Regions from separate parts of the Paenibacillus rhizovicinus genome, predicted to be linked through region 1. Evidence: riboswitches for the same ligand, from Rfam matches in the RefSeq annotation. Region 1 holds a riboswitch; each other region holds the start of a gene.
The links. Region 1 has a riboswitch for cyclic di-AMP ahead of GZH47_RS11280 (hypothetical protein). Riboswitches for the same ligand answer to the same signal wherever they lie in the genome.
Positions count from the first base shown of each region.

Region 1 (7,858 bases):
AAATTCATCGTTCCGCTCCCCGATACATAGTATACGAGCTCGTAGCAGCTATGCTTGTGGAAATCCACATAGGTGCCGGGTTCATGGGATTTATATAAGAAAAACTCCAGCTTGCCGTTCATGGAAGCTCCCAGCCTTTCGCCGAATCCTGATATTTCATAACCAGTCTATTATAGCGGCGCATGGTTGTCACCTCTATGATAAAAGAGCAGCAACATTACGGATGCGCGGGAGTGATCGACGGTGGCCAACGGGATCGAGCAGGGTTTGACCGAACAGGAAATCAGCCGTTATTGGGAAGACGGATTTCTCGTATTTGACGATATTTTGACCGCGGAGGAAGTGGAGGAGCTGCGTCTCGCTTGCGAACAGCCGCAAATTACGGCGCTCCGCTCGCAGAAGGATTACGAGACGAAGACGGTGCATTCGCTCGGCATTACGGCGCTTCACCCGGCCTTTCTGAAGCTGGCGAAGCATCCGGCGATCGTCGCCAAGCTGATCCCGCTGCTCGGAGCGGACATCGAGCTGCAGCATTCCAAGCTGGCGACGAAGCCGCCGACGAAGGGCGTGGGCATCTTCGCCTGGCATCAGGACTATGCTTTCTACCCGCATACGAACACCGATCTGCTGTCGGTCATGGTCATGCTCGACGATGCGACGCCGGAGAACGGCTGCATGCGGATGGTCAAGGGCAGCCATCGACTGGGGCAGCTGAATCATCTGAGCGACGGGCGGTTCGCGGCGGAATGCCAGGAGAGCCGGTATTGGGAACGGCCGGCCAATCCGAATGATATCGTGCTCATTACCCCGAAAACCGGCGGCATCAGCATTCATCATACCTTGACGCTGCATGGCTCGGATGCGAACGCGTCGGGCAAGCCGCGCCGGGGAATCGTATTCTCGTACCGGGCGTCTGATGCCTATCAGCTGGCCGACACGCTGTTCGACGACACGGGCCTGACGATTTGCGGCAGCAACAAGGGCATCGTGCGCTGCGCGGCTGGCGTCGTAACGCTGCCGTACCGGGGCGGAAACACGCCGTACGGCTCGGCTTGGAATCAAGTCGGCGGGTTCGCATGGGAGAAGAACGGAGAGAACGCGTAGGAGCAGCACACGTACGATTCGCGCACAATTCTCGTATAGATCGCGCTTAGATCGCCCGCGCAGACCGCGCGGACATCGCGCATGACAAAGAGCCATGAAGACCGCGCCGCGCGGTTCATTCATGGCTCTTTGTCATGGGGCGGCAATTCGTATCTGTACGTCCAAGCACGCTCCAATCGGCAAAACAGGCTGTCCCCGATCAAGATCGAGAACAGCCTGATTCATGTGGTTTAATACAGCGTTTGCGTCGCTTCCGGCGTGAACGGACGCAGTTCATCCTGGCGTCCTTCTTTGATTTTCTTCGCCCATGCGGGATCGTTCAGCAAGGCTCTGCCGATGGCGACGAGGTCGAATTCGCCGCGATCGAGCCGTTCCAGCAAGCCGTCGATGCTGACCGCTTCGGCGCCTTTCTTCTCTTTGAACAGACGCGTGAACTCGAGATCGAGTCCGACCGAGCCGACGGTGATCGTCGGTTTGCCCGTCAGCTTCTTCGTCCAGCCTGCCAAATTCAAGTCCTCTCCGTCCGCGAACGCGGGCTCCCAGAAACGGCGCGTCGAGCAGTGGAAGACATCGACGCCGGCGTCGACCAGCGGCTGCAGGAAGCGGCTTAATTCATCCGGCGATTCCGCGAGCTTCGCGTCATAGGCGCCGTCCTTCCATTGGGAGAAGCGCATGATGATCGGAAACTCCGATCCGACGGCGCGTCTGCATGCTTCGACGACTTCCGTCGCGAAGCGGGTCCGTTTCACGAGGTCGCCGCCGTAGCGGTCCGTTCGAACGTTCGTCACGCCCCAGAAGAATTGGTCGATCAGGTACCCGTGGGCGCCATGCAGCTCGATGCCGTCGAAGCCGAGCCGTTTGGCATCGGCCGCCGCCTGAGCATAAGCAGCGATCAGATCGGCGATTTCCGCTTCGGTGAGCGGGTCGCCCACTTGTTCGCCGGCCAGGTTGAGCCCGGAAGGACCGACCGACGGCGCTTCCGGATTCGTGCCGGTGCCGGGCTTGCGCGTCAAGCCGATATGCCACAGCTGCGGAAGGATTTTGCCGCCGGCTTCGTGAACGGCCTTAACGACGCCGGACCAGCCCTCCAAGGCGTTCGTGCCGAAGAAATGCGGCCACTTCGTGCTTGCGCCTGCCGCGGGATGATTGATCAAGGTGCCTTCCGTGACGATCAGGCCGACGCCGTTCTCGGCACGGCGCTTATAGTAGGCCGCCACGTCCTCGCCGGGTACGCCGCCGGGCGAGAAGCCTCGCGTCATGGGGGCCATGACGATGCGATTGTCGAGCGTCAATTTGTCCGAACGGAAAGGCTGGAATAATGCTTTAACGGAATTCGTGCTCATAATAATTCCTCCCTGCAAGTTATTCGGGCATCGTCTGCGCTGCAGTTGTACACCTTCAATGTACCCCTATAAATCGTTAAATTCAATAGAACTAGTCGGCTTAGGAACGTCGGGCTTGTCAGCGGCTTAGCAAATAGAAGCATGCCGAAGAAATTGGCAGCACTTTCCGCGAAATAAACGGATGCGCGCGTTTTCATTGCGATTTTTCGGCGAGAAGCCCGTTTGCGGACATCAGGCCGCTTTTTACAATTCCTGAGGACGGGACTACGATTAGTATCAACAAATGAATGGTATCCATTCCAATATCGCTGAATCCCTTTCGAAGGGGAACGGGGGAACCGCGGGAGGCGCCGATTGCCGGCGTCCGCCCAGGGGTGAATCGCGGGCAGGCATGGCTTGTCCGGGCAGGGCGCTCTCTAGCCCGAATAGGGCAGCTAACCTCGTAAGCGGACCAAGAGAGACAATCAGGCAAATGCGCGGCGGCACTTGTTTCTTTGTGCTGCCCGCGAAGCCGGGAGCGGAGATTTCTCTTCCTCTCGGCTTTTTTATTTTCCAAGAGGAGTGAAGGGACATGCAGGCTGCGCAAGCGGAACAGAATGGACGGACGAAGGTTTTCCTGCAAGAACGCATGGATAGCACGAGGATTGCGAGAGTCGAGTGCTTCCGGTTCGACGGCGAGGCGGCGCGGCTGCTCGTTCCCGGATGCGGCAGCGGCGATTGCTGCGGCATGGTGAAGCTAAGCGCGGCGGAAGGCGACTGGGGTGCCGGCGTCTTTCGCGAATGCCGCTTGAAGGGGGATTTCGTTCAGTGGGCATGCGCCTTTCAGCGGGTGAAGCGCGCGACGCTGGCCGAAGGGCTGCGCGAGGCGCTGCTCAAGCAAGAGAGCTGGGGGAACGCGCGGACCGCGGCGTTTCTGATGGCGCTTCAAGCGCTGGCGTCGGGCAGCGCGTTCAGATCCGGGACGGGAGCCGCGGGACCGCTTCCCGCTAGCTTTGGCGATCCGGCGTACTGCTTCCGGCATGCCGAAGCGTACGTCATTTTCTGATTCGGCGGCAGCGGATTGGCGGCACGGGGAGGGAAAGAGCCTCATTTTTATGTTTTTTTTACACCTGGAGCGGAATCTCTTTACCCCGAATTTATGGGAAACGGGATTAAGATGACTTTAGGCAAACGCGAGAGCGAGGGACAGGAGGCAGAAGCGTGAACGGACAAGAGCTTGAAACGAGCCCGGCATGGGCGCCGACATCGCCACAGACACAGATATCGACATCGCAACAGACACAGATCCAGACATCGACGCAGACTCAGACATCGGCATCGGCATCGGCGCCGGAAACGATCGTAGTCCCGTCCTTAACGAAGGCCGGCGAACATTTCATCAAGCAGCTGATGGCGAAGGGCGTGCCGTTCACGGCCGTAACGAACAGCGCCGCCGAGCGGCAGCGGCTCTCCAAGCTCGGAGCAAGGTCCATCCTGCTGGTCAATACGATCGATGCGGATGAATGGCAGTCGCCGGATTTTCCCGTCGGCAAGGTGTTTCTGTTCGAAAGCAGCCTGTCGCTCTGCTGCAGATATTTGCGCATGGTGCGCCAGTGGACCGATCGGACGGTGCATGTCATCACAAGCCGAACGAATGGCCGGCTGATCTACAAGAGCCTTGGCGCCGATCAAATCACGCATTCCCAAACCGGGAGCGTAGCTTTTCTGCTGGACGCGCATAATACGGCAGTCTATGGAAAATCGTAACGAATGCGAGAGAGGTTATGGAGGAGGTTGCGCGGATGGTGAACGATTTTACGATGGTCGTCTTGGTGACGATCGTATTCGGACTGTTTTGGGGTTTTAAGAAATTTTGCGAGCGCGCATAAGATGATGCTTCCGAAGGAGGAAACGCCATGATCACAATGGGAATTATCGCCATCGCGCTATTGATCTATCTCGGGTTCGTGTTGGTGAAACCGGAGAAATTTTAAGCCTTGAAATACAAGCAAGCCTAAGCTTCCGCTTACCCTTAAGCTTGTATTTCCCCGGAACGAAACGCTCCGCGCCGCCGGAAGGAGGGCGACAGCCGTTTCGCCTTGCAAGGCTGCTTCTATAACGAGGAGGATATTTGAATATGGCTATGGGATTCGTACAAGTCGCCATTACGCTGGCGATCGTCATGCTGCTGGTCAAACCGGTCGGCACCTATCTTGTAAAAGTCTTTGCGCAGGAACGCACGGGGCTGGACCGGGTATTCGGTCCGATCGAGCGGCTGCTCTACCGGATCGCGGGCGTGCGCGAAGGAGAGTCCATGGGCTGGCGCGCTTACTTAAGCGCCGTGCTGCTGTCCAATTTTGTCATGCTGCTTCTATGTTATCTGGTATTGCGCCTTCAGAGTTATCTGCCGCTGAACCCGGACGGCATCGGAAATATGCCCGCAGGTCAGGCGTTCAATACGGCGGTATCGTTCATGACCAATACGAACTGGCAATCGTACAGCGGCGAGAACGGATTATCGTATCTGTCGCAATTGCTGGTGATTACGTTCTCGATGTTTACATCGGCGGCGACGGGCTTCGCGGTGGCGATTGCCTTCATTCGCGGCTTGATCGGCCGCAAGGACGACCTCGGCAACTTCTACGTCGACGTCATTCGTTCCATTACGCGCGTATTTCTGCCGCTTGCCTTCTTGGTTGCGCTGTTCCTGGTGTTTCAGGGGGTACCGCAAACGCTGCTCGGCGCCGTTCACGCTTCGACGCTGGACGGGGGAGAACAGACGATAACCCGCGGCCTCATTGCATCGCTCGAGTCGATCAAGCATCTTGGCACGAACGGCGGCGGCTGGATGGGCACCAATGCGGCGCATCCGTTCGAGAACCCGACGGCGCTGACGAATTTGGTCCATATTCTTTGCATGATGCTGCTGCCTACGGCGCTGATTTACGCGTTCGGTCTGATGATCCGCAATAAGAAACAAGGCTGGGCCGTGTTCGGCGCGATGAGCGTCATCTTCCTGGTCATGCTGGTGACCGTGTTCGTCGCGGAATACAAAGGCGTCGGCGCATTGGATGCCATGGGCGTTCACGGGAACATGGAAGGCAAGGAAGTGCGGTTCGGCATCTCGGAATCCGCATTGTTCACGACCGTAACGACGGCGGCTACGACAGGCAGCGTCAACAACATGCATGAATCGCTGACTCCGCTTGGCGGATTCACGGCACTTGCCGAAATGATGCTTAATAATGTATTCGGCGGCAAGGGCGTCGGCCTTCTTAATGGGTTATTGTATCTTATCCTATCCATATTTATATGCGGCCTGATGGTCGGACGAACGCCGGAATTTCTTGGCAAGAAAATCGAAGGCAAGGAAGTGAAGCTCGCTTCCATCGCCCTGCTGATCCACCCGCTCATCATATTGGCGCCGACGGCCATCGCGTTCCTCAGTTCGAGCGCGCAGTCGTCCATCTCGAACGGCGGCATGCACGGCTTGTCGGAGGTGCTCTATGCGTTCACATCGGGCGCAGCCAATAATGGCTCGGCCTTCGGCGGCCTGAACGCCAATACGGACTTTTACAATATCGGCATCGGCGTCGTCATGCTGCTCGGCCGTTACGTCTCGATCACGGCCATGATCGCAATCGCGGGCTCGCTGGCAGTCAAACGCGTCGTGCCGGTGACGACAGGAACGCTCCGGACGAACACGGCGTTGTTCTCGGGCATCCTGCTGGTCATCATCCTGGTCATCGGAGCACTAACGTTCTTCCCAGCACTGGCGCTGGGCCCAATCGCAGAACACCTGGCAATGCCTAAGTAATAAATAACAGGCCGACGAGCGTGCAAGACCGCGAGTCAAGCCTTCTGCTTTACGAGTTTAAAGATTGTAAAGAGTGACCGAAGGTCGGCAGAGAGTCGGAAAAACGAAGTGGTCGCCTTTGTAATCGGATATAAACCTCTAAATGTCTTATGAAATGAAATATATCCGAGTACAACAGCGATTGGAGACCTTTGCCGACCGTAGGGAATAACTTTATCCAAGCTTTATAAGGAGGATCACCATGGAGGCCAGCAAAAAAACGTATTCAGGAGAAATCATCGTCCAAGCGGCCGCGGACGCGTTCAAGAAGCTGAACCCCGCGGTCATGATCAAGAATCCGGTCATGTTCATCGTCGAAGTCGGGACGCTGATCACCTTCTTGCTCTCGATCAAGCCGGATCTCTTCGCCGCGGGCGGTTCCGGCCGGGGCTATAATATCGCCGTGTTCATCATCCTGCTCTTCACCGTGCTGTTCGCGAACTTCGCCGAAGCGCTGGCGGAAGGCCGAGGCAAGGCGCAAGCGGATACGCTGCGCAAGACCAAGTCGGAGACGACGGCCAAGGTCGTCCAGAAAGACGGCTCGCTGAAGCAAGTATCGTCCACGCAGCTGCGCAAAGGGGACATCGTCCGCGTCGATACCGGGGAGATGATCCCGACCGACGGCGAGATCGTCGAAGGGCTCGCGTCCATCGACGAATCGGCCATTACCGGCGAGTCCGCGCCGGTCATCAAGGAAGCCGGCGGCGACTTCTCGTCCGTTACCGGCGGTACGAGGGTCGTATCGGACTTCATCGTCGTGAAAGTCATGACGGATCCCGGCGAGTCGTTCCTCGATCGGATGATCGCGCTCGTCGAAGGCGCCAAACGGCAGAAGACGCCGAATGAAATCGCATTGACGACGCTGCTCGCCGTGCTCACGATGATCTTCTTGATCGTCATCGTCACGATGGTGCCGATGGCGGACTATCTCAACGTCCATCTGGACATCGCGACGCTCATCGCCCTGCTCGTGTGCTTGATCCCTACGACGATCGGCGGCCTGCTATCCGCGATCGGGATTGCCGGCATGGACCGCGTCACGCAGTTTAACGTGCTCGCGATGTCGGGCAAGGCGGTTGAAGCCGCCGGCGATATCGACACGCTCATCCTGGATAAGACCGGTACGATTACGTACGGCAACCGGATGGCATCGGAGTTCGCGCCTGTTAGCGGCGTATCGGCGCAGGAGATGGCAACGGCGGCGCTGCGGGCTTCATTGAAAGACGAAACGCCGGAAGGACGTTCCATCGTGGAGCTGGCGCTCAAGCTGGGCACGGTGCCGGGCCATCCCGGCGACGAAGCGGCCGAACCGGTCGAATTCACGGCCGAGACGCGGATGTCCGGCCTCGACCTGGCGGACGGCACGAAGATTCGCAAAGGCGCCGTCGACGCGATGAAACGCTATATTACGGCTCAAGGCGGCAGCATACCCGGCGGATTGGACGACATTGCGAACCGTATTGCCAAGGCAGGCGGAACGCCGCTGGCGGTTGCCATCGGCGATAAGATTTACGGGGTCATTTACTTGAAGGATACCGTGAAGCCGGGGCTGAAGGAACGGTTCGCGGAGATGAGG
Region 1 covers NZ_CP048286.1:2,475,941-2,483,798, reverse strand. Annotated here, with positions in the region: gene GZH47_RS11300 (AraC family transcriptional regulator) at 1-122, opposite strand, end outside; gene GZH47_RS11295 (phytanoyl-CoA dioxygenase family protein) at 244-1,104, shown strand; gene GZH47_RS11290 (hypothetical protein) at 1,186-1,338, shown strand; gene GZH47_RS11285 (NADH:flavin oxidoreductase) at 1,335-2,447, opposite strand; cyclic di-AMP (ydaO/yuaA leader) riboswitch at 2,744-2,912, shown strand; gene GZH47_RS11280 (hypothetical protein) at 3,019-3,492, shown strand; gene GZH47_RS11275 (hypothetical protein) at 3,648-4,193, shown strand; gene kdpF (K(+)-transporting ATPase subunit F) at 4,343-4,420, shown strand; gene kdpA (potassium-transporting ATPase subunit KdpA) at 4,570-6,243, shown strand; gene kdpB (potassium-transporting ATPase subunit KdpB) at 6,485-7,858, shown strand, end outside.

Region 2 (7,858 bases), 790 kb from region 1:
CCTGCTTTGGCACGTTCCGCATTCACTTTTGCCAAGATTTGATTGGCGATGTTGGAATTGACTCCCGTACCGGCACCAGCCCCAGTACCTGTGCCTACGCCAGTACCCGTGCCAGTGTTGCCTGCGTTCCCCGTATTGCCTGGGTTGTAAGAACCGGTATTACCCGTATTGCCTGTATTGCCCGTGCCGCCGTTGTAATTGCCTGCGTTTCCGGTGGTGTTGCCGGTAGTGCCATTGTAGTAATTCGCGGAACCGGGATACATCTGACGCAGCCAATCGTTCAACGGATTGAGATTGATGTTGTTCAGCGTCTTCGCGCGCATCGTGCCGTCGTAATTGTAGGAATTGTAGGAATTGTAGCTGCCTGCGTTGTAGCTGCCAGTGCCCCGATCATTGCGAATGATGCCGTTGTTGTCAGTCCGCGCGTTCAAGCTGTTCATCGGCAGACGGTCGACGGTATTCGTTCTGATGCGATGCCCCTCTTTGCTGGCCGAGTGGTACGTGCCGTTCGGCGATGTGTCGCGAACGGAGTTATAGATGATTGCACCTACGCCAAAAGCCAGCACTAATCCGAGCAGCGTTCCGAAAAATCTTTTCATGAGTATCAAGCTCCTTTCTAACCACTAATATGTTCAGCGGCAAAAAGGGCTATGCGATACGGGACGAGGAAGATCAAGCAAGTTGCCCCACGATCAGGACGCCGCCGCCGCGAGGGTAATCACGCCGGGTAGCGTTGGGACTGAGAACCAAACCATATAACATTTTGGGCAGCTGTACGGCTTTCGGTTCCGCTCGGCTTCCTTTGGCATGAATAGTGATAATAGGCAGATTTTATGGTAAGCTGAAGCTGATGGATATTTAAAATACGATTGGCAGGATATGATAATATGGAACAGCTGGAAGGGCATAAGAAAATCGTGATCAACGGGCATATGAGCCGCTATATGTTCACGCTTGGCGAATATGACCTGCCGCTCTATATGGATAGCATCGGCTTTAATCCGGAACAGGAATCTATAGATCGCACGAAGGGCTACCCGAATTTTCACTGGCTGCAAACGATCGAAGGCGAAGGCGAGTTCCTGCTCAACGGGCGCCGTTATTCCCTCCCGGCAGGCAGCGGATCCATGCTGTTTCCGGGCGTTCCCCATTCTTACGCGGCCAAAGGCGGGAAGAAATGGTCCACGCTGTACGTTACGTTCGGCGGGGAGCTGGCAGCTTCGATGCTGGCATCGCTAGGCATTCGCCATACGGAATGGCTGCATTGGAACGAAGACGCGCCGATTACATCGCAGCTTCTCGGCATGATCGAGCAGATCAAGAAGGACGACGATCGGACGGGCCTCAACGCCTCGGCGGCGCTGTATCGATTCTTGACCATGATCAAAATATACGGGCAGAAGGGCGGACGCTCTTCGGTCTATCAATATTTGGAGAAATTAGACCCGCTGCTGCACTGGCTTGACGAACACTACGGGGATCCGGAAATTGGACTTCCGGACATGGCGGAGCAGCTTGAGATCAGTCCGCGGTACTTGAATTCGCTGTTTCGGCAAGCTTTCGGCATTACGGCATACGCTTATTTGATTCGGCTTCGCATCATTAAGTCTAAAGAGATGATGAGTTTCGGCGATAATAAGCTGTCCATTAAAGAAATCGCCCAATTGTCGGGCTACCGGGATTCGAGTCACTTTATTGCGGCATTCGGCAAAGCGGAGGGCATGACGCCGGAGCAGTTCCGGAAGCTGCACGGACTTTTGATATGAACGATGAGAACGGAGCGAAAGCATGATGATCGAGTTGAAACCATGCACGGCCTGCGGTCAGGAGAAGCCGCTCTCCGCCTTTACGAAACGGTCGGGAAGCAGCAGCAGGCGCGGAACTTGCCGGACTTGCCTGCGCAAGCGCAAACGGATCGCGGATCCGCCGGCAGCGGCAGGCGTTACGGATCGTTCGGTCGAGGCCGTAATGGCGGCTGCTTCCGAGCAGGGAATGCCGCCGACGGAAGGCGAGACCGGCACGGCTGTGCCGAAACCAAGCCGCAAGCGCCGCCGCAGGAAGAAGAAGCAGGCAGACCTGCGCCGCGAGGACAAGCAGGATGAAGCGGACTTCCTAGAGATTGCGGATACGGCCGACGAGCCGGCAGACGGGCCGGCGGACATGCCGGCCGAAGCGGACGAGCCTGCAGCTGCAATAGCCGCGGTGCCGTCGAAGCCGAAGCGCAAACGCCGCCGCAAGAGGAAGAAGCAAACGGATTTGCGGCGTCCGGATACGCAGGAACCGAAGGATGCCGCCGAAGTGCCGCAGGCATCCGAAGAAGTGGAAGAAACGCCAACAGAAGAGCATGCCGGCCATGAACCGTCGGCGTCTCCGCGCAAACGCAAACGTAAACGCCGCCGCGGCAATGGCAAATCCGCGAAACGGAAGCCGGCAGCGGAAGCAAGCGAGGCGGAGTCGGCCGTCGTGCGGCCTCCGGACCGGATCATTATCCCCGTCAAAGGCAGCTTCTCCTTCAAGACTTCCATGTTGAACGACCGCGGCCGCGGAATGATCCGGCTTCGCGGCAAACGCGAAACGGGCAAGCGCTGGTCGACGGAAATTCCGATGGAAATGGCCGTCCGCATGGTGGAGGAAGGCGCGGCGGGCATCATTCATCCCGGACTCATTCACAAGCTGTACACCAAGACGGATTTCCGTCTGCTCGTGCTGCAGCGGGATGATTATATTTGCCGCTACTGCGGAAATTTCGGCGATACCATCGACCATGTGATGCCGAAATCGAAGGGCGGCTTATCGACGCCGGCGAACTGCGTATGCGCTTGCGCGGACTGCAATTTGAAGAAGGCGGACAGCCTGGATTACGTTGACGATGAAGTGCTGCAGCACTTCCTGTATCAGAATCCAAGCATGATTTAAGCCGGGAAATTCGCCGGTTTCTCGAGCGTTAGGGAGCCTTAGGAAATTCAGAGTGGAAGATTTTATGAGATGAAATGACGATTCTCACGTGTTACCATGGGTGGCGTCGGAAAGACAGACGGTCACATATCGAACACATGAGGAGGATTTTCATGAAGATGCAACCAATTCGAACAGGTGTCGCAAGCGTACTCGCAGCAAGTTTAATCGTTCTCGGAGCAGGAGCAACACTGCAGAAAGCAGAAGCAGCCTCCGTGAATACTTCCGTATCGTATAAAGTGACGAACAGCGATACGATGTACCTGATCGCCAAGAAATACGGAGTCAGCCTAAGCGCGTTGATCGCTGCGAATCCATCCATTGCGAACCCGAACGTGATTTGGGCAGGCATGACGGTGAAAGTTCCCGTAACAAGCGCCGGCGGTTCGACATCCGGCGGAACGACGGGATCGGGCACGACGACGAACACGGCGGATAAAAGCACGTTCGCCGCGCAAGTGGTGACGCTCGTGAACAAGGAACGCGCCAAAGCGGGCCTGTCCGCGCTGAAATCCGATACGCTGCTGACGAAAGTCGCGCTGGATAAAGCGAAGGATATGTATGCGAACAATTATTTCGATCATAATTCCCCGACGTACGGATCGCCATTTGATATGATGCGTGCCTACGGCGTCGCTTATTCTTACGCAGGCGAGAATATTGCCAAGGGACAACAAACGCCGCAGGAAGTCATGACGGCGTGGATGAACAGCGCGGGACATAAAGCGAACATCTTAGGCAGCCACTACGGCAAGATCGGCGTTGCTTACTATAACGGCGAATGGGTACAGGAATTCACTTCCTAATCCGCATCGCAGACGCATAAAGCGGCCCTTACGGGGCCGCTTTTCTTTACATAGCGGCCGCCTTCGCTTATTATGTAACCATTGGTTACTAAATAAAGGGGCTGAATTCGCAATGATTTCGAAGCGCAAACAAATGACGGAAGACATGAAGACCGCGATCCGGCAGTCCGCCGCGGAACTGTTCGCCGAGAAAGGCTATTTGCACGTGACGATGCGCGAAATCGCCAAGCAGGCCGGCTGCTCGCATACGGCGATTTATTTATATTTCAAGAACAAGGAGGAACTGCTGCAGCAAATCGCCATTCCGTCGCTGCTTGAGCTGGAGGACGCATTTCTGACGGAGATGGCGAATCAAGCCGGGACGCCGTTCGATCGGCTCGTGGCGGTCTGCAATCGGTTTGTCGCGTTCTGCTTACGCAACGGCAGTCTGCAGACGGTTCTGTTCATGACGGGCTCCGTGCGGGTGGACGACCCGGCCCCGGCGCTCGAACTCAATGTGATCCGCAATCGCATATTCGCGCATTTGAGGCAGGCGCTGCAGCTTGTCGTCGGTCCGGATCTGGCGGATAGCGGCAGCGAAGACGAAGAAGCGGTGACGAACCGCGCACGCGTGCTCTTTTATTACGTGCAGGGCTTCGTTAGCACGTATACGGGGCATTCGGAACCGACTGAAAGTTTATTATTGCGGGTGCTGCCGATCTTCAAGGACGGGATTGCCATTATGACGCGCGGAATGACCGCGAAACCAGTTTGAAACAAAATTAATTGTTTTTAATGCCGAAGGGATTGGCCTGACGAAAGCGAATTCATCAAGTAGAATCGTTTCGGAGGTTGGGACATGAGGCGGAAAGCCATCTATTGCAATCGCTTGCTTGCTTTAACGGTGAAACGGAAGCTCGAATTGAAGATAGCCGCGGCGAAGGAAGCAGTAAGCGAGCTGGGACCGGATTCCATGAGCTATCAGCGGTTGATTAAATATTTGCCCGAACCTATCTTCGTCCATGACGGCGAAACGGTTCTATTCACGAATCAAGCGGGCTTGCGTTTGCTGGGCTTGACGGAGGCGGATTTGCTCGCGAATCCCGAAGTGCGCCGCTACGTACATCCTGACTGCCGCGAGCAAGCGAGAAGGCGGCTCAAGAAGGTGTTCGAAACGGATGAGCCGAGCGATTTCGCGGAATCGAAGCTGATCAGCGTCTCCGGCGAAGTCATCGATGTCGAGGCCTCCAGCATTCGAATCCGCCACTACCCCGGCAGAGGGACGGTCATCCAGAGCGTGTTTCGCGATATTCGCGACCGCAAGAAGGAAGAAGAAGCGCTAATCCAGTCGGAGAAGCTGTCGGTTGTCGGCCAAATGGCGGCGGGCATTGCCCATGAGATCCGCAATCCGCTCACGTCACTTATCGGATTCTCCAAGTTTCTGAAGACCCGAATCGACAGCTATCACGATTATTTCGATATTATGCTCGTTGAATTGGACCGGATTAATTCCATCGTGCAGGAATTCATGGCGCTCGCGAAGCCGCAAGCCAATCAGTTCCGCCAACACGACCTGATCAAGATCATCCAGAGCGTGCTGACGCTGCTGGAGACGCAGGCCATTATGAATAACGTAGAGCTCAAAGCCGCGTACAACGTGGATTCGGCCATGCTGCTGTGCGAGGAGAACCAGCTCAAGCAGGTGTTCGTCAACGTGCTCAAGAACGCGATTGAAGCGATGCCGAAAGGCGGCACCGTCTCGATTGTGCTCAAGTCATCCGGATCCCGTAACATTACCGTGTCCATTACGGACCAAGGCATCGGAATCCCCAAGGAACAGCTGCCTTTGCTCGGCGGCCCGTTCTTCACGACGAAGGAGAGCGGAACCGGGCTCGGCCTGATGGTTTGTTACCGCATCATTGAAGGCCATCATGGTAAAATCAACATTTCCAGTCACGCCGGCAAAGGGACGACGGTCACGATTTCCCTTCCTAAAAATGGTTAAAACATGCCGAGTGGTCGAATTTACCGGTAGGTTTGGCAACATTGCTATGTTATTCTATAACGCGAGCCGAAACGATACTCGTACGGGGGATCTTTTGGAGCTTAATAGCTCCGTTCCCGTCATCTGATGACCATCACATGACGGGTTCACCGCGCCTTGGCGCTGGGGTGAATCGCACTTCTACGTGCGTAGGGTTGAACTCCTCAATCCGAATCCGACAACTAACCTCGCAGGCCGCATGCGACGACGACTTCTTTGCTCCGCTTCTGTCAGCGGTTCGGTCATCTTCGCGATGACGTGATAGATTTGTTTACTCGGTCTATGACGTAAATCAAAGGAGGCAATCGACAACATGAATCACATCTGGAAGAAGGGCATTGCAACGGCGGTGCTCGGCATTGCCATTCTCACGCAGACGCACGCGGCGAACGCGCAGGCCATGTACAAGGCGAATGAAGAGGATACGTTCTGGAAACTGTCGAACAAGTTCGGCGTAACGGTCAATTCGCTCATGCAAGCCAATCCATTCGTGGACGCGGCCAACATCTACGAAGGGCTGCAGCTCGTTATTCCTGATTCCGCCCATGCAGCATCCGCGCGGGTCGAAGGGCCGATCGCGACCAAGGAGAAGCCGGCGGCAGCAAAGAAAATGGAAGCCGTCAAACCGGCTCCAAAAGCCGTAGCGGCTGAAGCAAAATCGCCTGAAGCGCCGAAGGCAGCTAAGAAAGTCGCGAAAACCGCGGTGAAAACGACCGCCAAGCAGACGAAGAAGACGGCATCGAAACAGGCACAAGCAAAGACGGCCAAGAGAGTCGCGGCGAAGAAGCCTGAGCTCGATCACGTGAGCGTCAACGGCAAGTCGTACGTGTACACGGACGTCATGCAGGTAAAAGCAAGCGCCTATACGGCCGCGGCCTCGGAGAACGGCTGGGGACCGGTCGACTACTTTGGAAACCCGTTGAAGCTTGGAACGATCGCGGTCGATCCGGACGTCATTCCAATGGGCAGCAAAGTGTACATTACAGGCTATGATTACAATGGACTTCCGTCCGGCGGAATGATGGCCGTGGCAACCGATCAAGGCAGCGCGATCAACGGTAACCGGATCGATATTTTCGTTCCGCAATCCCAGAAGTCGGCAAGCGCGTTCGGATTCCAGAACGTCAAAGTGTTTATTCTTAATTAGCCGCGTATTACCGGCTAAGACGACAGCCATAATTTATCGAACGTTCATGATGAGTCATACGAATAGCAAAACGAACAACGGCAGCCCCGGCGGGCTGCCGTTGTTCGCTTTCATTGGAGCTTGCGTCCGGCTGGCCGTCCGAGCAGCTCGGGCAACGTGACGATAACGTAGCCTTTGCTGCGCAGCAATTTGATCAGCCGCGGCAGTGCGGCAATGGTTCCGGACAGATCTTGTCCCTCGCCCCCGCCGGCATGCTGCAGAATGATGGAGCCCGGCTGCAGCGTTCTGCGGATATTAATCAAGATGGACTGGCTGTCCAAGCTGCGCCAATCCTGGGAATCGACATCCCAGTTCACGACCGTGTATCCCTGGCTTCTCAGCCATTCTACCTGTGCAGGCACGATTTCGCCGTAAGGCGGACGAACGAAACGCGGGCTGTAGCCGACGAGGGGCCGAAGCGTCCAATCCGTTCGTGAAATTTGCTGCTGCATGGCATAAAGCGAGATTCTGGAGAAGACGGGATGATTCAAGGAATGATTGCCGACGATATGGCCTTCCCTGACCATGCGGCGCACAAGAGCGGGATGGGCTGCCGCTCGCTGGCCGACGACGAAGAAGGTGGCCCTCACTTTATAGCGGGCAAGCGTTTCAAGCACTTGCGGCGTATATCTGGGATCGGGCACGTCATCGAACGTGAGCGCGACTCGGCGGTAGCGCCGGGGTCCCCAAATCACGAAGGAGCCTGGATACTGCTGCTGCAGGGCGACCCAGGATATCGGCTTGGCGCGATTTCGCTTCTTGCGCTTGCGCGTCTGGGCAGAGAAGGCGTTCTCATCGACTGAGGGCTCGGCGGGAAGCTGCAGCCTTTGAAGCTTGTGCTGGCTCTGGCCCTGGCTGCTGCCAGCAGGGGGATCCGATGCGGCCCGT
Region 2 covers NZ_CP048286.1:1,690,004-1,697,861, reverse strand. Annotated here, with positions in the region: gene GZH47_RS07875 (CAP domain-containing protein) at 1-599, opposite strand, end outside; gene GZH47_RS07870 (AraC family transcriptional regulator) at 888-1,766, shown strand; gene GZH47_RS07865 (HNH endonuclease) at 1,789-2,916, shown strand; gene GZH47_RS07860 (CAP domain-containing protein) at 3,069-3,761, shown strand; gene GZH47_RS07855 (TetR/AcrR family transcriptional regulator) at 3,874-4,515, shown strand; gene GZH47_RS07850 (ATP-binding protein) at 4,600-5,745, shown strand; cyclic di-AMP (ydaO/yuaA leader) riboswitch at 5,800-5,995, shown strand; gene GZH47_RS07845 (3D domain-containing protein) at 6,098-6,931, shown strand; gene GZH47_RS07840 (polysaccharide deacetylase family protein) at 7,042-7,858, opposite strand, start outside.
Region 2: linked by a shared signal. The riboswitch ahead of GZH47_RS07845 (3D domain-containing protein) and the one ahead of GZH47_RS11280 (hypothetical protein) in region 1 are both predicted to bind cyclic di-AMP.

Region 3 (7,858 bases), 1.1 Mb from region 1:
GTGGACAAGGAACAATACGTCATTGTGGAAACGGCAAGAGGGATCGAGTATGGGAAAGTCGTGGTAGGACCGAAGCAGGTCGGTGAATCGGACGTGGTCCTTCCGCTGAAGAAGGTCATTCGCATTGCGGGAGACAACGATGCAAGAATCGTCGACGAGAACAAATCGGCGGCTCGTAACGCGTTTGCGACTTGTTTGGAGAAAATTCGCGACCATCAGCTGAAGATGAAGCTGGTCGATGTCGAATTTACGTTTGACCGCAATAAAATCATTTTCTATTTTACGGCCGAAGGACGCGTCGATTTCCGCGAGCTGGTCAAAGATTTGGCAAGCGTCTTCCGTACCCGGATCGAGCTTAGACAAATCGGCGTCCGTGACGAAGCGAAGATGCTGGGCGGCATCGGTCCTTGCGGACGCGTACTTTGCTGCTCGACATGGCTTGGCGACTTCGAACCGGTGTCCATTAAGATGGCGAAAGATCAGAATTTGTCGCTTAATCCAACGAAGATTTCCGGATTATGCGGACGTCTGATGTGCTGCCTCAAATACGAACACGACAATTATGAAAGCGTTCGTGAGGAACTGCCGGCCATTGGCAAAGTCGTTGTCACCTCGTATGGGGAAGGCAAAGTAACGGGTATCAATGCGGGTTCGAAGTCAGTGTATGTGCAATTATTCGATGTCGGCGGCAAACCGAAAGAATTACCGCTTGATGATGTCGTCGTAAAGTAAGGCCAACCGGCCATGTGAAATCCGAAGCTGTATAGCCTTGGGGTGGAAACTTGAAAAAAGACATTTTTAGCGAAATTAGCAATTTGGAAGCGCATATGGGCAGCTTGTACACGGAGCTTGGTTCCATGAAGCAGAAAATCAAGGCGCTGCTTGAAGAAAACAACCGGCTTAGCATAGAAAACGGACAGCTGCGCAAAGTATTAAAGCGGGAAACGGCAGCTTACACGCCGAAACCGGAGCCAATCATCGTCGATGAGACGGTAGATGAGGCCGAACCGCACGAGGAACAGGTATTGACGGGCGATCCTTCGGCAATCGGTCAAGGCTATGACAACTTGGCACGACTTTATCATGAAGGTTTTCATATTTGTAACCTGTATTATGGGCATTTGCGTACGGAAGGCGATTGCTTGTTCTGCCTTTCGTTTCTCAATAAAGATTAATAGGAAGCATCTTCGCGGCCGACAAACGGCGCGGTTAGTTTACAAGACCCTCTAACACAGGGTCTTGTTTGCATATTAAAGATGAATGAAGTAAGGAGCAGGGATACGTGGTTAAAGAAGTGGTATTGGCCGATGGCGAAAGACTCGATGATTTATTGACGCATCAATTACATATTATTCAAAGCCGGGAGGTTTTCAGCTTCTCGATGGACGCCGTGCTGCTGGCTCGTTTCGCTGCTGTACCGCCGCGCGGCAAGATCTTGGATCTGTGCAGCGGCAATGGCGTGATCCCGCTGCTGTTGACGACGCGTACGAAGGCGACGATCGATGCCGTGGAAATCCAGCCGCGGCTCGCGGATATGGCGCGCAGAAGCATTGCCGCGAACGGATTGGAAGACCGTATCACGGTATACGAAGGGGACTTGCGAGAGTTTCACAAGAAGAATGGGCATGGTATGTACGATGTTGTCACGGTGAACCCTCCATATATGCCAGCCGGTACGGGGGATCAGAACGAGAACGAGCATTTTGCCATGGCTCGCCATGAACGCAATGGGACATTAGACGATATTGTCGCAGCTTGCGCAAAGCTTGTCCGAACGGGCGGCCGGGTTGCAATGGTTCATCGTCCTTCCAGGCTTATTGAAATTATGGAGACGATGCGCAGGTGGAAGCTGGAACCGAAGCGGATGCGATTCGTTCATCCGAGCGCGGAGGCCGAGTCCAATATGGTATTGATTGAAGCGGTCCGGGATGCTAAGCCGGAATTAAGGATGCTTCCACCGCTGATCGTATACAATGAGCAGCGGCAATATAATGAAGAACTGATGCGTATTTACTACGGAGATCACGCAGTCGATGCTGCGGCGAAGGAGACGGGCAAATGATCGTGCAGCACAGCTTTCAAACAACCGGAAAGTCCGGGAGCCAAACCGCCGGAACGTTATATTTAGTAGGAACACCGATCGGTAATCTGGAGGATATGACGTTCCGGGCGATACGTATCTTGAAGGAAGTCGATATGATCGCCGCGGAGGATACGAGACAGACCCGGAAGCTGCTGGCCCACTTTGAAATCAATGCTCGGCTTGTCAGTTATCATGAGCATAATAAGGATGCAAGCGGGCCGGAGCTGATTCGATTACTGGAGTCCGGTCAGTCTATTGCGCTCGTAAGCGATGCGGGACTGCCGGCGATTTCGGATCCGGGGGCGGACTTGGCAGCCGCGGCAGCAGAGCGGGGGCTGGCCGTCGTGCCGATTCCGGGCGCGAATGCGGCATTATCGGCGCTCATCGTCTCCGGCCTGCCGACGGAGCGGTTTCTCTTCGCGGGTTTCCCGCCGCGCGATCGCAAGCCGCTTACCGCTTGGTTGAATAAGCTGCAGCGGCAGGAAGAGACCCTGATCTGCTATGAGTCGCCGCATCGCATTGCCAAGACGCTGCCCGTGATGCTGGAATTATGGGGAGATAGGAGAATCGCGATGGTCCGCGAGCTGACCAAACGGCATGAAGAAATCGTCCGCGGTACAATCACGGAGTGCATGGCTTGGTTAGAGGAGCATCCACCCATTGGCGAGTACTGCCTGGTTATTGCAGGGATCAGCGCCCTTGAAGCAGCAGCTGCGCAGCAGGAAGAGGGTTCATGGTGGACTTCGCTCAGCGTGGAAGAGCATGTGGCTCATTATGAGGCGCAAAACGATGACCGTAAGGACGCGATTAAAAGGACGGCCGTAGATCGAGGGCTTCAGAAGCGGGATGTTTATAATGAAGTCATGAAGAAATAAAAAAAGACCCCCCTGGCCATATTGGCCCAGGGAGGCATCAAGGAGTATGAAAAAGGTTAGAATTAACAAATTGGATAATATCATTATAACCTATAAAATTCGTTTTGTCTCTTATTTTGTAATAGGAGTTGGCATTTCCGTCAAACAAACATTGCAGACGATTTTTCCTTTAAAATAAGCGACGTTTTCGGCGTTTCCGCAGAAGATACAAGCAGGCTCGTATTTCTTCAGCATGATCCGTTCGCCGTCTACGTAAATTTCCAGTGCATCCTTCTCTCCGATGCCCAACGTGCGGCGCAATTCAATTGGAATAACGACGCGACCGAGCTCATCAACTTTGCGAACGATACCAGTAGATTTCATCATAACTATCATTCCCCTTTCATATTGTTCAGTCGCCACGATTCGACAAAATTCTATCAATTTATGTCTTAATAATACCAACGTTTCCCATAATAGTCAACACGCTCTCCATGGCGAACAAGAGCAGTAACAGCCACAATTTCTCTACAGTAAAGCATTCAAATATACTTAATATAGTACAACAACGCCGTACATATTGGAAATAGAAATGTGACACAATTCGACAATTGTTCGACAATTATGTCGAAATAACGAACGATGGGAGAGTGTGTAAAATGGCTGATGGACAATCCAAGGAACGTCTTCCCGAAGAAAAAGTATTCAAGGATCCGGTTCACAAATACATTTATGTGCAAGATCAGTTGATCTGGGATTTAATCAATACGCGTGAATTCCAACGCTTGCGCCGTATCCGGCAATTGGGAACTTCGTATCTGACTTTTCACGGAGCCGAGCACAGCCGATTCTCTCATTCTCTCGGCGTTTACGAAATAACCCGAAAAATTATTTCCCAATTCGAGCGAAGCGGTTACGCCGGCTGGCCGAAAGAAGAAAAGCTCGTCGCCCTATGCGCCTCGCTGCTTCATGATATCGGACATGGCCCGTTCTCCCATTCTATTGAAGACGTGTTTGACGCGCACCATGAATCTTGGACCTGCCGTATTCTACTCGAAGATACCGAGATCAATCAAGTCCTTCGTCAATTCGATCCTTCGTACCCCGAACGGGTCGCTGCGGTGATCTGCAAAACCTATCATGAACCGATCGTAGTCTCCTTAGTATCGAGTCAAATGGATGCGGACCGCATGGATTATTTGCTTCGGGATGCTTATTTCACGGGGGTTAATTACGGTACCTTTGATTTGGAGCGGATATTGCGGGTTCTAAGGCCGCATCAGGGACGGATCGTCGTCAAGGAAAGCGGGATGCACGCCGTCGAGGACTATCTCATGTCTCGTTATCAAATGTATTGGCAGGTTTATTTTCACCCGGTGACGCGAAGCTCGGAAATTATCCTCAGGCAAATATTTCGCAGGGCCAAGGAACTTCACGGGGGTGGCTATACCTTCAAATGGATGATGTCACCGCTCGAGAAGCTGATTTCCGGGACAATCGATATTAGAGATTACCTGGCGCTTGACGAAGCGCTTGTTCAGACCGCCTTCTCCGCATGGGCAAACGAAGCGGACGCCGTGCTGTCTGACTTATGCCATCGCTTCTTAGACCGCAGGCTCTACAAGTACATTACGATGGATCAGCCGGACGAGAAGCTGTGGCAGGAAATCCGAAACCAGTTCAGCGCCATTGGCCTCCATCCGGAATATCACCTGGAAATTGACTTTCCGTATGACATGCCCTACCATGTTTATCGTCCGGGCTCGACGAAGCGTGCGGATAAAGAAGAAAAACCGCCGATTCTGCTGCTGTCGGGAGAGGACCATTTGTCGGAAATCTCTCGACGTTCCGATATTGTCCGCTCCATTACAGGCATCCATCAAGGGAAGTATCACTTGTATTACCCGGAAGAGCCGCTGCTTGAATCAGCGCACCGGCTGCCCGCGAATATACGCGAATTATTTGCTTTAATGTAGAAAGGGGTTACGTTCAACGTTATGTTAATCGACACGCATACGCATTTAGACTCGCATAAATTCGACGAAGATCGCGAAGAGGTTATTGAAAGAGCATTAGCAGACGGCGTACAGAAGCTGATCAATGTCGGCTTTAACCGGGAGACCATCCCTACGACGATCGCGCTTGCCGAGAAGTATCCATTCATCTATGCAGCCATCGGTTGGCATCCCGTCGACAGCATTGATATGCAGCCGGAGGATCTGGACTGGATCGCTTCATTATGCGATCATCCCAAGGTCGTGGCCATCGGTGAAATCGGTCTCGATTATCATTGGGATACGTCGCCGAAGGACGTTCAGCAGCGCGTTTTCCGGCAGCAGATCGCTCTTGCCAAAGAGAAACGCAAGCCAATCGTCATTCATAACCGCGACGCGCATGAAGATGTCGTGCGGATTCTCCGGGAGGAGGGAGCCAGCGAAGTTGGCGGGGTGATGCATTGCTATTCCGGCAGCTGGGAAACGGCGAAACAATGCCTCGATATGAACTTCTATATTTCCTTCGGGGGACCGCTTACATTTCAGAATGCGAGGGTACCGAAAGAGGTCATGGCTAAGGTGCCGCTGGACCGGCTGCTGATCGAAACCGATGCCCCTTATCTGGCTCCTCATCCCCATCGCGGAAAGCGAAATGAATCGGCTTTCGTCCGTCTTGTAGCAAATACGATGGCGGATATTTTAAGCAAATCTTTAGAAGAAATTGGGGAAATTACGAGCGAAAATGCAAAGAGATGTTTTGGAATCTCATGAAAACGAGACTGAAAGTAAGCATTTAGGAGAAATCCGGTGATAAAAATGATTTTTGATCAGAAAATCGCTTGATTTTCACGGATTTTTCCTTGGAATTCACTAAAATCGTCATTAATCAGTTCTTTACAATGTGCAGCGCTAGACTGTATCATTCATTTCAGAGCTACAAAAGATGTATTCGTTTTCCAATTAATCGCTTAATCTCCGGCAAACGGAGAGCGGGGGAACCAATTGTTGAAACTGTTCGTATCATAGCGGACAGCAGAGACATTGAAAATCTTCTTGGGGTGAATTTCGCAGTGGGATGCATGAAGTTTTCGCTTCCCGAGCGAATAGGGCGACTCTCACGCCCGAATCCGACAGCTAACCTCGCAAGCGTCTATAAGAGAGATCAACCTCGTGCATGCAATCCATGCTCCCATTTTCTAATGGAAGCCACGAAACAGATCCTCTGTCGTCGGGCTTCTTTTTGTTTGAATAATGCGTAAACTGACGACATAGGGTGTATCGTGGAGGTCGCAAGCCGGGGAGGAATATGGAAAATGCGTGCTAAGCACGCTAATACTTTATAGTCGCGTCTATTATCATGCATAACAAGGCGGCGGGGCTATGTAAGGAGGACCGAAGAAGTGGGAGCACTCCAGCTTAAGGACACCCATGGGAAACGATCATCCAGCATGTCTTTCGCATTGCGATGGAAGCATGAGAACGTGCGTTTAATTGTGCTAAGCGCCATGATCTCAATCGCTATGACTTTCATGTTTTTGGTGTTGTTGTACGGAACGGCTGACAAGCATGTCTCCGTAGTATTGAATGGACGAGAAACCATTGTCTCCACGAAACAATGGGTCCTTCAACGCCTACTGGATGAACAAGCCATAACTATTGGCACGCACGATAAGGTGTCGATGCCGCTGGATGGCGGAATAAGCGACGGCGACCGGATCATCATCGATCAGGCGGTACCGCTTGTTGTTAAGGCTGATGGCAAAGCAAAGACGTTGTACACGACAGAGAGAACTGTACAGGCGGCGATCGATCAGGCTGATATAGAGGTTCGCGGTCAAGATAAGGTATTCCCTTCGCTAACGGCTGCGCTAGAACCCAATATGACCATCACGGTCACGCGGATCGACAAAAAATACTCCGAGACGACTTACGACGTTCCATTCACGGTCGTGAAGAAGAACGACGAGAAACTCGAGCTCGGAAAACAAAAGCTTGTCCAGCCGGGCAAGCAAGGTAAAGTCGTCAAACGTTACGAGACGGTCTTTGCCGACGGCGTACTCGTTTCGCAATCGCTCGTCGAGAAACTGACGCCGCAGCCGGCGGTGAATCAGGTGGTCTCGGTCGGAACGAAGAAACCCGAGCCGAAAGTAGCTGTGCTGTCCGCCAAGTCCCAATCGTCCACGATGACGAAGCGGGGCGTTACGTTCAGCGCGAAGAGAGTGATTAAGAACGTCACGCTGACGGCTTACTCTGCCGGCGTTGCATCGACGGGCAAAGCGAAGGGCCATCCGGAATACGGCATTACCGCATCGGGTACGTATGTTACGGAAGGTCGTACGATTGCAGTCGATCCGAAGATCATTCCTATCGGCTGGTGGGTCTATATTGAAGGCATAGGCTTCCGCCGGGCTGAAGATACGGGCAGTGCCGTCAAAGGCAATAAGATCGACGTGTATTTCGAGAGCGAGTCTTATGCGAATCGCTTCGGACGGAAACGGGGCTACACGGTATACGTGCTGGGACCGAAAAAGCCGGAGTCTCTATAGAAACCCGGTTCGTGCAGTCATTTGATTAGCTCTGTGAGGAAGGAACAGGCTGCGCTGTATGCAAAGGCAGCGATAACCGTTTCTTCTTCATTCATATCGTAATTCATGCTTAAATATGCCATGATAAGGAGAGGCGCTGCCTCTTCTTTTTGCATGTTTGTCTGATTCGAATGTTTGGTTTGAAAGGAAGGTATGGGCGTCCATGATCAAGGAAATCATTGTCGTCGAAGGCAAGGACGATACGGTGGCCATCAAGCGTGCCGTTGCGGCCGAGACGATTGAAACAGGCGGTTCCGCTATCGGCGAGGCCGTGCTGAAACGAATCGAGCTGGCGCAGCAGCGGCGGGGCGTTATTATATTCACGGATCCCGACCATGCGGG
Region 3 covers NZ_CP048286.1:3,588,399-3,596,256, reverse strand. Annotated here, with positions in the region: gene GZH47_RS16095 (PSP1 domain-containing protein) at 1-732, shown strand, start outside; gene GZH47_RS16090 (initiation-control protein YabA) at 828-1,175, shown strand; gene GZH47_RS16085 (tRNA1(Val) (adenine(37)-N6)-methyltransferase) at 1,283-2,062, shown strand; gene rsmI (16S rRNA (cytidine(1402)-2'-O)-methyltransferase) at 2,059-2,958, shown strand; gene GZH47_RS16075 (AbrB/MazE/SpoVT family DNA-binding domain-containing protein) at 3,070-3,324, opposite strand; gene GZH47_RS16070 (HD domain-containing protein) at 3,597-4,913, shown strand; gene GZH47_RS16065 (TatD family hydrolase) at 4,935-5,702, shown strand; cyclic di-AMP (ydaO/yuaA leader) riboswitch at 5,887-6,095, shown strand; gene GZH47_RS16060 (resuscitation-promoting factor) at 6,332-7,477, shown strand; gene rnmV (ribonuclease M5) at 7,680-7,858, shown strand, end outside.
Region 3: linked by a shared signal. The riboswitch ahead of GZH47_RS16060 (resuscitation-promoting factor) and the one ahead of GZH47_RS11280 (hypothetical protein) in region 1 are both predicted to bind cyclic di-AMP.

Region 4 (7,858 bases), 460 kb from region 1:
CCTTCCTTGGCGAAGTCGCGCTCGTGCCGCACCGTTCCCCGATCTCGGATACGAACATTACCTTCTACAACACGTTGTTCGACGAGAACGCCTCCTGCCACCTCGCCATCGGCAAAGCGTATGCCTTCTGCATCGAGGGCGGCAAGGAAATGAACGAAGAACAACAAACCGAAGCAGGCCTGAACACCAGTCTCGTGCATGTCGACTTCATGATCGGCTCCGCCGAGCTGGACATCGACGGCATCCGCGCCGACGGTTCGGCTGAACCGCTCATGCGCGGCGGCAACTGGGCGATCTAGTCCAGCGGCTCCGCGTCCAGGAACCGAACACATGCAAAAAACCTTCACATCCACACGGTGGCTTTGAAGGTTTTTTGCTTTGTTACTTTTTCGCATTATTACTTGTTCGCATTATTACTTTTTATTGTTACTTTTTCGCTTTGTTACTTTTTCGCATTGTTACTTTTTCGCTTTGTTACTCGATAGCTTTCTACGGCTCCCTACAGCACCTTGGACAGAAAACCCCGCGTCCGTTCCTGCTGCGGGCATTCGAACAAGACGTTCGGCGGGCCCTGCTCGACGATCCGGCCCTGTTCCATGAAGAGCACGCGGTCTCCGACCTCGCGGGCGAAGCCCATCTCATGGGTGACGACGATCATCGTCATCCCTTCCTTGGCGAGCTGCTTCATAACAGCGAGCACCTCGCCGACCATCTCGGGATCGAGCGCCGACGTCGGCTCGTCGAAGAGCATGATTTTCGGCTCCATCGCGAGCGCGCGGGCAATGGCGACGCGCTGCGCCTGACCGCCGGAAAGCGATGACGGATAGACGTCCGCCTTGTCTTCCAAGCCGACCTTGCGCAGCAGCGCCATCGCCTTGTCCCGCGCTTTGGCAGGCGGCCATTTGCGGATGCGCACAGGTCCCAGCGTGATGTTCTCCAGCACCTTTAGATGCGGGAACAGATTGAACTGCTGGAACACCATGCCGAGTTCCGCGCGAACGGCGACGATATTCGTCTCCTTCGCGAGCAGCGATATGCCATCGATGACGATCTCGCCGCCGCTCGGCTGCTCCAGCAAGTTGAGGCAGCGCAGCAGGGTCGATTTTCCGGACCCGGAAGGACCGATGACGACCAGCACTTCCTGCGGCGCGACGTCGACTGAAATCTCCTTCAGCACCTCCTGCTTGCCGAACCGCTTGGATACGTTCGTAACTTGAATGATAGGCTGCGCGGACATCGGCATTCAGCTTACTCTCCTTTCCAACGCTTGCAGCAGCTTGTTGAGCGTGTAGGTGAGGATGAAATAGATGCACGCGGCCGTCAAATACGGCTCCCAGATGCGGATGTACTGATTCTTCATCGCGTTGCTCCAATACATGATTTCCGGAACCGTAATCAATGTCAGGAGGGACGAATCCTTCAGCAGCACGATAAACTCGTTTCCGAACGCCGGAATCATGCGTTTAACCGCCTGCGGCAGTACGACGAACCGCATCGTCTGCCACGGTGTCATGCCGATCGACAGCGCTGCTTCCGACTGTCCTTTGTCGATGGATTGAATGCCGGCCCGGTAAATTTCCGCGGTATACGCCGCCGCATTGAGCGCCAGCGCGGTCACTGCCGCCGCGATCGCATTGGTCTTGCCGTTAAGAAGCGGAATGAGACCGAAGTGAACGATGAAGATTTGCACGAGTAGTGGCGTCCCGCGGAAGAAATTGATATAGGCGTGCATCGGCCAGCGGAGAAACCAGAATCGCGACATTTTCCCCAAGCCGACGCCCAGCCCGAGAAGAGAGCCAAGCGCGATCGAAGCAAGCGAAATGCAAACCGTGTACAGCGTGCCCCGCAGCAGCAGCGGCAGATAGCCTTCTACGATATCGAATCTGAAATCCATGCCCCTCCGCCCTTTCGCCTTCGCTCGGTGCTTCGATCCTTATTTCGCTGCCAGCAAACGGGTGGTGTCAGGCACTTCGTCAAACCATTTCTTGTAGAGGTCCGCGTACGTGCCGTTCTCGATGACAGCTTTGATTGCCGGATCCAGCTCAGCTTTCAGCTCACTGCCTTTCGGATAAGCCAGCCCGTAATACTCCGGATTGAAGTTGACATCGTCCAGCACTTCCTTGTATTTCTTGTCCGGATTGTTCTTGATGTAATCCCGAACGATGGCGATGTCCGCCACGACGGCATCTGCGCCGCCTTTATCCAGCTCCAGCAACGCGACGGCATTGCTGTCGAACTTCTTCAAGTCCGTATTGCCTTTCCCCATAATCTTCGTCATGAGCGTATCCGCCGTCGTTCCGCCCTGCAAGGCAACCTTCTTCCCCTTCAAATCCAGCGCGCTCGCAATGGCACTGTCTTCCTTGACCATGATGACATTCTTGGATTCAAAATACGGCATGGAGAAATCGTACGTCTGCGCCCGATCCGCTGTAATCGAAATGCTCGATACGCCGGCCTGGTACTCCTTGCCCTGTTTGACGCTCTCCAGCATGGCATCCCAACCGACGTTGCGCACCTCGTATTTCAGCCCTGCTTCCTTCATCACCGCCGCGAGAAAATCGATGTCGAAGCCCTTCAGTTCGTCCTTATCCATGAATTCCATGGGGGCGTAGCTGGCATCGCTGGCAAACTGGTACGTCGTCTCGGCGGCGGCATTTCCGCTGTCACTGCCGGTGTTGGCGGCAGTACTGCTGCCGTTGCCAGAGCCGCCATCGTTGGTGCCGGAAGTATCGGCCGCTGCTCCGCCTTCGGTATTTTCAACCTTCTTTGCTCCACAGCCTGCGAGCATGATTACGCACATTAATGTAATGATACCTAACATAAACTTCCTGTTCATCCTACGTCCCCCTCATGAAATCCGAATCATAAGCCAATTCTATCAAGGAAAGTTCGGGTATTCAATTCATTTCCAGAAATAATGTTAGATTATCTAACATATAATCTACAAAAAAGACGCCCGATCCGCAGCACGCTCGCTGCAGAACCGGACGCCTAACGTTCCAACGCCTATCTTCTACTACTCTTCTTCTTCCCCTAATGCCATATTCGGATTAAAGTCCGCCACGACCAAGACATCCATATGACGGCCTTCGCGCAAAATCGTATCAATGACCGGTTTCTGCTTCAACCGGCTCCAGAAACCGCGGCCCGACTGTCCCAGAATCATCTGCGTGCTCTTCAGCCCGTTCGCCTTCGCAAGCAGCGCATCCGGAATCCGGTTCGCGGTAACGCCCTGCTCCGCTTCGAACGTCCCTCCGAGCCGGTCGACGAGATCCTTGATCTCCTCGATCCGCTGATCGCAGGCAGCCGAGCGTTCCCCTTCGGGACGCACGTAATGCACATGCCAATCGGCCTTCAGGCGGTAAGCGATACGGAAGCCGCGGCGAATGAGGCGTTCCGCGTTCTTGCCCGTCGTGACCGCGACGAAGATGGACTCGTGCCGGCGCCAAGGACCGCGCAGCGAACCGTGGCGTTCCCACGACTCCAAGCGCTCATCCACATCGTCGGCGATCTCCCGCAGCGCAAGCTCGCGGAGCGCGATCAGATTGCCGGTCTTGAAGAAGCCGGCAAGCGCGCCTTCCACATCTTCCGCCTTGTAGATCAATCCGTCCCGCATACGCTCCTGCAGCGCGCTTGGCGCAACGTCGATCAGCTCGATTTCGTCCGCCAGACGGAGAAATTGATCCGGCACCGTTTCACTCACGATCGTCCCCGTAATATGTTCCACGGCGTCCTTCAAGCTCTCCAGATGCTGCACGTTCATCGTCGAAATGACCGAGATGCCAGCATCCAGGATTTCGCGAATATCTTCATAACGGCGCTTGTTGCGGCTGCCCGGGACGTTGGCGTGCGCCAGATCGTCGATCAGCACCACCTCGGGGTTGCGGGCGATGATGGCTGCAACGTCCATTTCTTCGGTCCCCCGCTCCCCGGCTTCAATCCGCGGAATAGCCGTCAACCGGCCGACCTGAGCGTCCGTATCCGCCCGGCCATGCGTATCCACGTAACCGATGACGACATCGATGTCCTTGCGAAGCAAATCATTGCCTTCGCGCAGCATCATATAGGTTTTCCCCGCTCCCGGCGCCGCGCCAACGTACACCTTGAACGTGCCGCGCCGGATGCTTTCGATCTTCTTCTCGACTTCCTGCTCGCTCAAACGGCGGTAAGGCTCGGAAGGCGGTTTCGACACCGCGCGTTTCACCGGCAGCACCCGCTCGCCCTCATGCTCCGCACGGTCGGCCATGAAGAACACATCGATATTGCGCGTCTGTTTCAACAGGGCGCGCGCGATAGAGCCCTGACGCAGCTCTTCCGTTCGAGTCTGTTTGGAATGGCCCATGACGATCCGGGTCGCGTTAATCAGCATCGCGTAACGGATCAACGCCCGCGGCACTTGCTTGCGGCCCGAGATCGCGATTTCGCGGAAACCCGCGTCGATCTTCTCGACCAGCTTCAGGATCGACTTCTTGAACGCTTCCCGCTCCTTGGTCGGTTCCTGGCTGGTGTCGGTGAAGACGACGACTTGCAGATCGCCCCCGAGACGCTTGGCAATTTGCTGCCCGCGCCGAATGTAGATCGAACCATTAATATGGTACTGCGCCGCGACCAAGATGCGCTCGGATGCCCCGGAAGGACCGATAAAGCCTTGTTCCTCGCGGTATTTCTCCAGCGACTCGTTCACGCCCTCCGCCACCAGGCGCAGGGTCAATTCCCGCAGCTTGCCGACATTGCCGCGCTTCAGCAGTTCCGGGTCCTTCACGTTGTTCAGCCGGCCTTCGCTGAGCCGATTCAATATCGTCTCCGGCGACACGTCGATAAGGCGCACCTCGTCCGCAAGCTCCAGCAAATCGGCGGGCACGGTGCATTCCGGCGCAATGCCGGTCAGCTTCTGGGCTTGCTCCGTCACGCCTTCCAGCTCGTAGACGTTGACTGTCGTGATGACGCTGATGCCAAGGCTCAGCAAATACCGGATATCCTCACGCCGGGTCGGAAATTTCGCATCCGGACGGTTCTCATGCGCCAGCGAATCCACGAGCAGCACTTCCGGATTGCGTTCCACGATCGCATCCAAATTCAAATCCTTCTTTTCCACGTCGCCTTTCATCCAATGGATGCTCGGAATACGCTCTAAATCCGCGAGCTGTTCAACGGTTTCCGGACGGCGCATCGTCGAAACGGCGCACACGACTACCTCGATCCCCTGCTGCTTGAGCGCTTGCCCCTCGCGCAGCATATGATAGGTTTTTCCGGAGCCGCTGACGGCGCCGATATAGATTTTTAGTCGTCCGCGATGGATTTTAGAAATGGATAATAACAATTCCTCCGGAGTTTTACGCCGGTAGCCGGCCATAACAACAAGCCCCTTTCCTGCCCTATACCTATAAATTTACATTCTTCCTTGAAACTTATGCTCCATATGAAAACGAACATCAAAAAGAAGCCAACGAAAAACGGCCTCTATCTAGAGGAACGCCCCTCGCGGCTTCTTGGCACAGATATAAAAAAGTGTCCATTTGCACGCACATTCGTCGCCTCTCTCGGATCGCTTACGAGGTTAGCTGTCGGATTCGGACTTGAGAGCTGCCCTACCCGAGCTTGGCGGCCGCGGCTGCCTTGCTCAGGATTCACCCCAGGCGCAAGCTCCGAAGAAGATCTTCAGATACTTGGCATGCCATTGGTTCCCCCGTTTTCCACTGCTCGGAAATTCAGCGTGATCAATTACATCGTTTAAGCACGAATCGTATGTTACGCTTGCCGTCGCCTTTTGTAAAGGAAGTTCGTACGCACTCCGCTCGCGTATGCAGTCAACCGTGCCAGATATAACGCTTACAAATGAAGCGATCTCCAGCATCCTCCCGCATCCTCACTATATGGCTGTTTTTCGCAAAATCGGACAGCAGCGGAGGCCGATCAACGCCGCATTCGCCTATTCCCTGCCAAATGATCAAGGAATCCGGCTGCACGCATCCGCTTCGGCCTTCCACGTACACTAGATTAGACATTTCCGGTCGCCATCTCGATGCCCCGCAGCAGCAGGCCGATCAGGAAGCCACATAGCGCACCGTTCACGCGGATCCACTGCAAATCCTGCCCGACCTTGTCTTCGATCAGTTCGACGAGCTGGTCGTTGTCGAGACGGTCCAGGTTCTCCCTGACGAAGGAGCCGATCCGCACATGATTGCGCTCGATCAGCGCCGCGGCCTGGCCCTTGAGCCATTGCTCGGCATCGTCGACCAGCGCTTCGTTCTCTTCGAACCGGTTCATCAACCCTTCAATAAAAGGCCATGTCGTCGTCGTAAAAGCTTCGCCGTGCAGGAAGTCGATTCCCTTCTCCCGCAGGAGCTCAACCAGCTTGTACAGCTCGCCTTCAATATCGAAAGCGTTCAGCAGCTCGTCGCGCATGGCGTCAAGCTGGCCGGATGCCGCCAATTGCGTAATCAGCAGGTCCAGCGCTTCGCGCAGCTTGCTCATGACGACAAGCCGGCGCTGCGTGTCCGGGATCTTCAGCTCATTGATCTTGGCAAGGATGAACGACTGCAGCATCGTTCCGAGCTTATCCTCTTCCAGGTAGCCGACGAACGCATTGACCGCGAACGCCATCAGGCCGCCCAGGTTCAGCCCTTTAATGAGCGTCATGACCGCGCTGCCGAGCTCGCGGCGCATGCCTTCCGTGGCAACCCACGTTTCCGCGCGTTCTAACAGCATGTCGAGCATCCGTTCGTCCATGCCGTTCTCCTCCGCCTTCCGCAGGAAGCTGCGAAGCGCGGCCTCGAGATCGATCCGCCGCACGGCCGCCTGAATCTCTCCGGCCAGCATCGGAACGAAGCGTTCCGCGTCGACGCTGCGAACCACGCCTTCCAATAGATGCGGAAGCCGTTCACTGTGCACCGCCGAATGCAGCGCGCCGCGGACGGCGGGCAGCAGCTGCCCCATCAGTTCGAACTGCTTCAGCTTCTCGAGCATGCTCTCTTTGGCAAGCAGCCGGTCCTCCAGCACGCGCACGATGCCCTCGGACATCTTCTTCCGATTGCGCGGCAGCAGCGCCGTATGCGGAATCGGAATGCCCAGCGGATGGCGGAACAGCGCCGTCACCGCAAACCAGTCCGCAAGCCCCCCGATGACGCCGGCTTCAAAACCCGCGTGCAGCAGCCCGAGTCCCCCGCCGCGGAACGGAATAGTCGCAGCAAAACCAGCCGCCATCACCCCGAGCGATATATTGGCAAAATGTTTATTTTTCTTCGATTCGTTCGCCATATTCTTCCTCCTAGGATTGCTACTTACACCATACCACTATGAGGGAACCTGTTGCAAAACATCTGCGCGAACCGACGGGCCTTAGCGGCCGGCAACCCGCACGGCTGGTGAAGCTATGCAAGGCCATGTAACTACTACATGTGGTCTTTCCGTCGGACCCAGGTGAACCGTAATTACTACCTTCCGCATTCAGCCGTCAAAATATGACGATATGTCTATCATTTCAACAAACACTGACTAGATACATCTATAAAGAAGTTATATCCGACTTCAAGCTAACTTCAGGCAAATAGTAAGGAAGAACGCACAACGTAAAGTGTGTCCGCATGCGGACGAAAACAAGCCCTCCTCAAACGTCAGTTCGAAGAAGGCCGGGATGGCGGGCACGGCAACCTCCAGGCCCAGGGCGGAGCGGAACCCTTGGGGTCCCTTATGCATGGGGAGTTCCAGGGGGTGTGACACACTTTAGGGTATGGCTAGGAAAGATGTGCTGCCGACTCTAACGAACCGTATACGTCTTATACCAACAAAATAATCATCTGAATCCGGCTAAGGAATCCAGCACGCCTTATTAAGGCAAAAATGACTCGCAGGCAGGTCC
Region 4 covers NZ_CP048286.1:2,935,556-2,943,413, forward strand. Annotated here, with positions in the region: gene GZH47_RS13120 (aminopeptidase) at 1-299, shown strand, start outside; gene GZH47_RS13125 (amino acid ABC transporter ATP-binding protein) at 500-1,237, opposite strand; gene GZH47_RS13130 (amino acid ABC transporter permease) at 1,244-1,894, opposite strand; gene GZH47_RS13135 (basic amino acid ABC transporter substrate-binding protein) at 1,934-2,836, opposite strand; gene GZH47_RS13140 (histidine kinase) at 3,017-5,353, opposite strand; cyclic di-AMP (ydaO/yuaA leader) riboswitch at 5,531-5,724, opposite strand; gene GZH47_RS13145 (DUF445 domain-containing protein) at 5,998-7,257, opposite strand.
Region 4: linked by a shared signal. The riboswitch ahead of GZH47_RS13140 (histidine kinase) and the one ahead of GZH47_RS11280 (hypothetical protein) in region 1 are both predicted to bind cyclic di-AMP.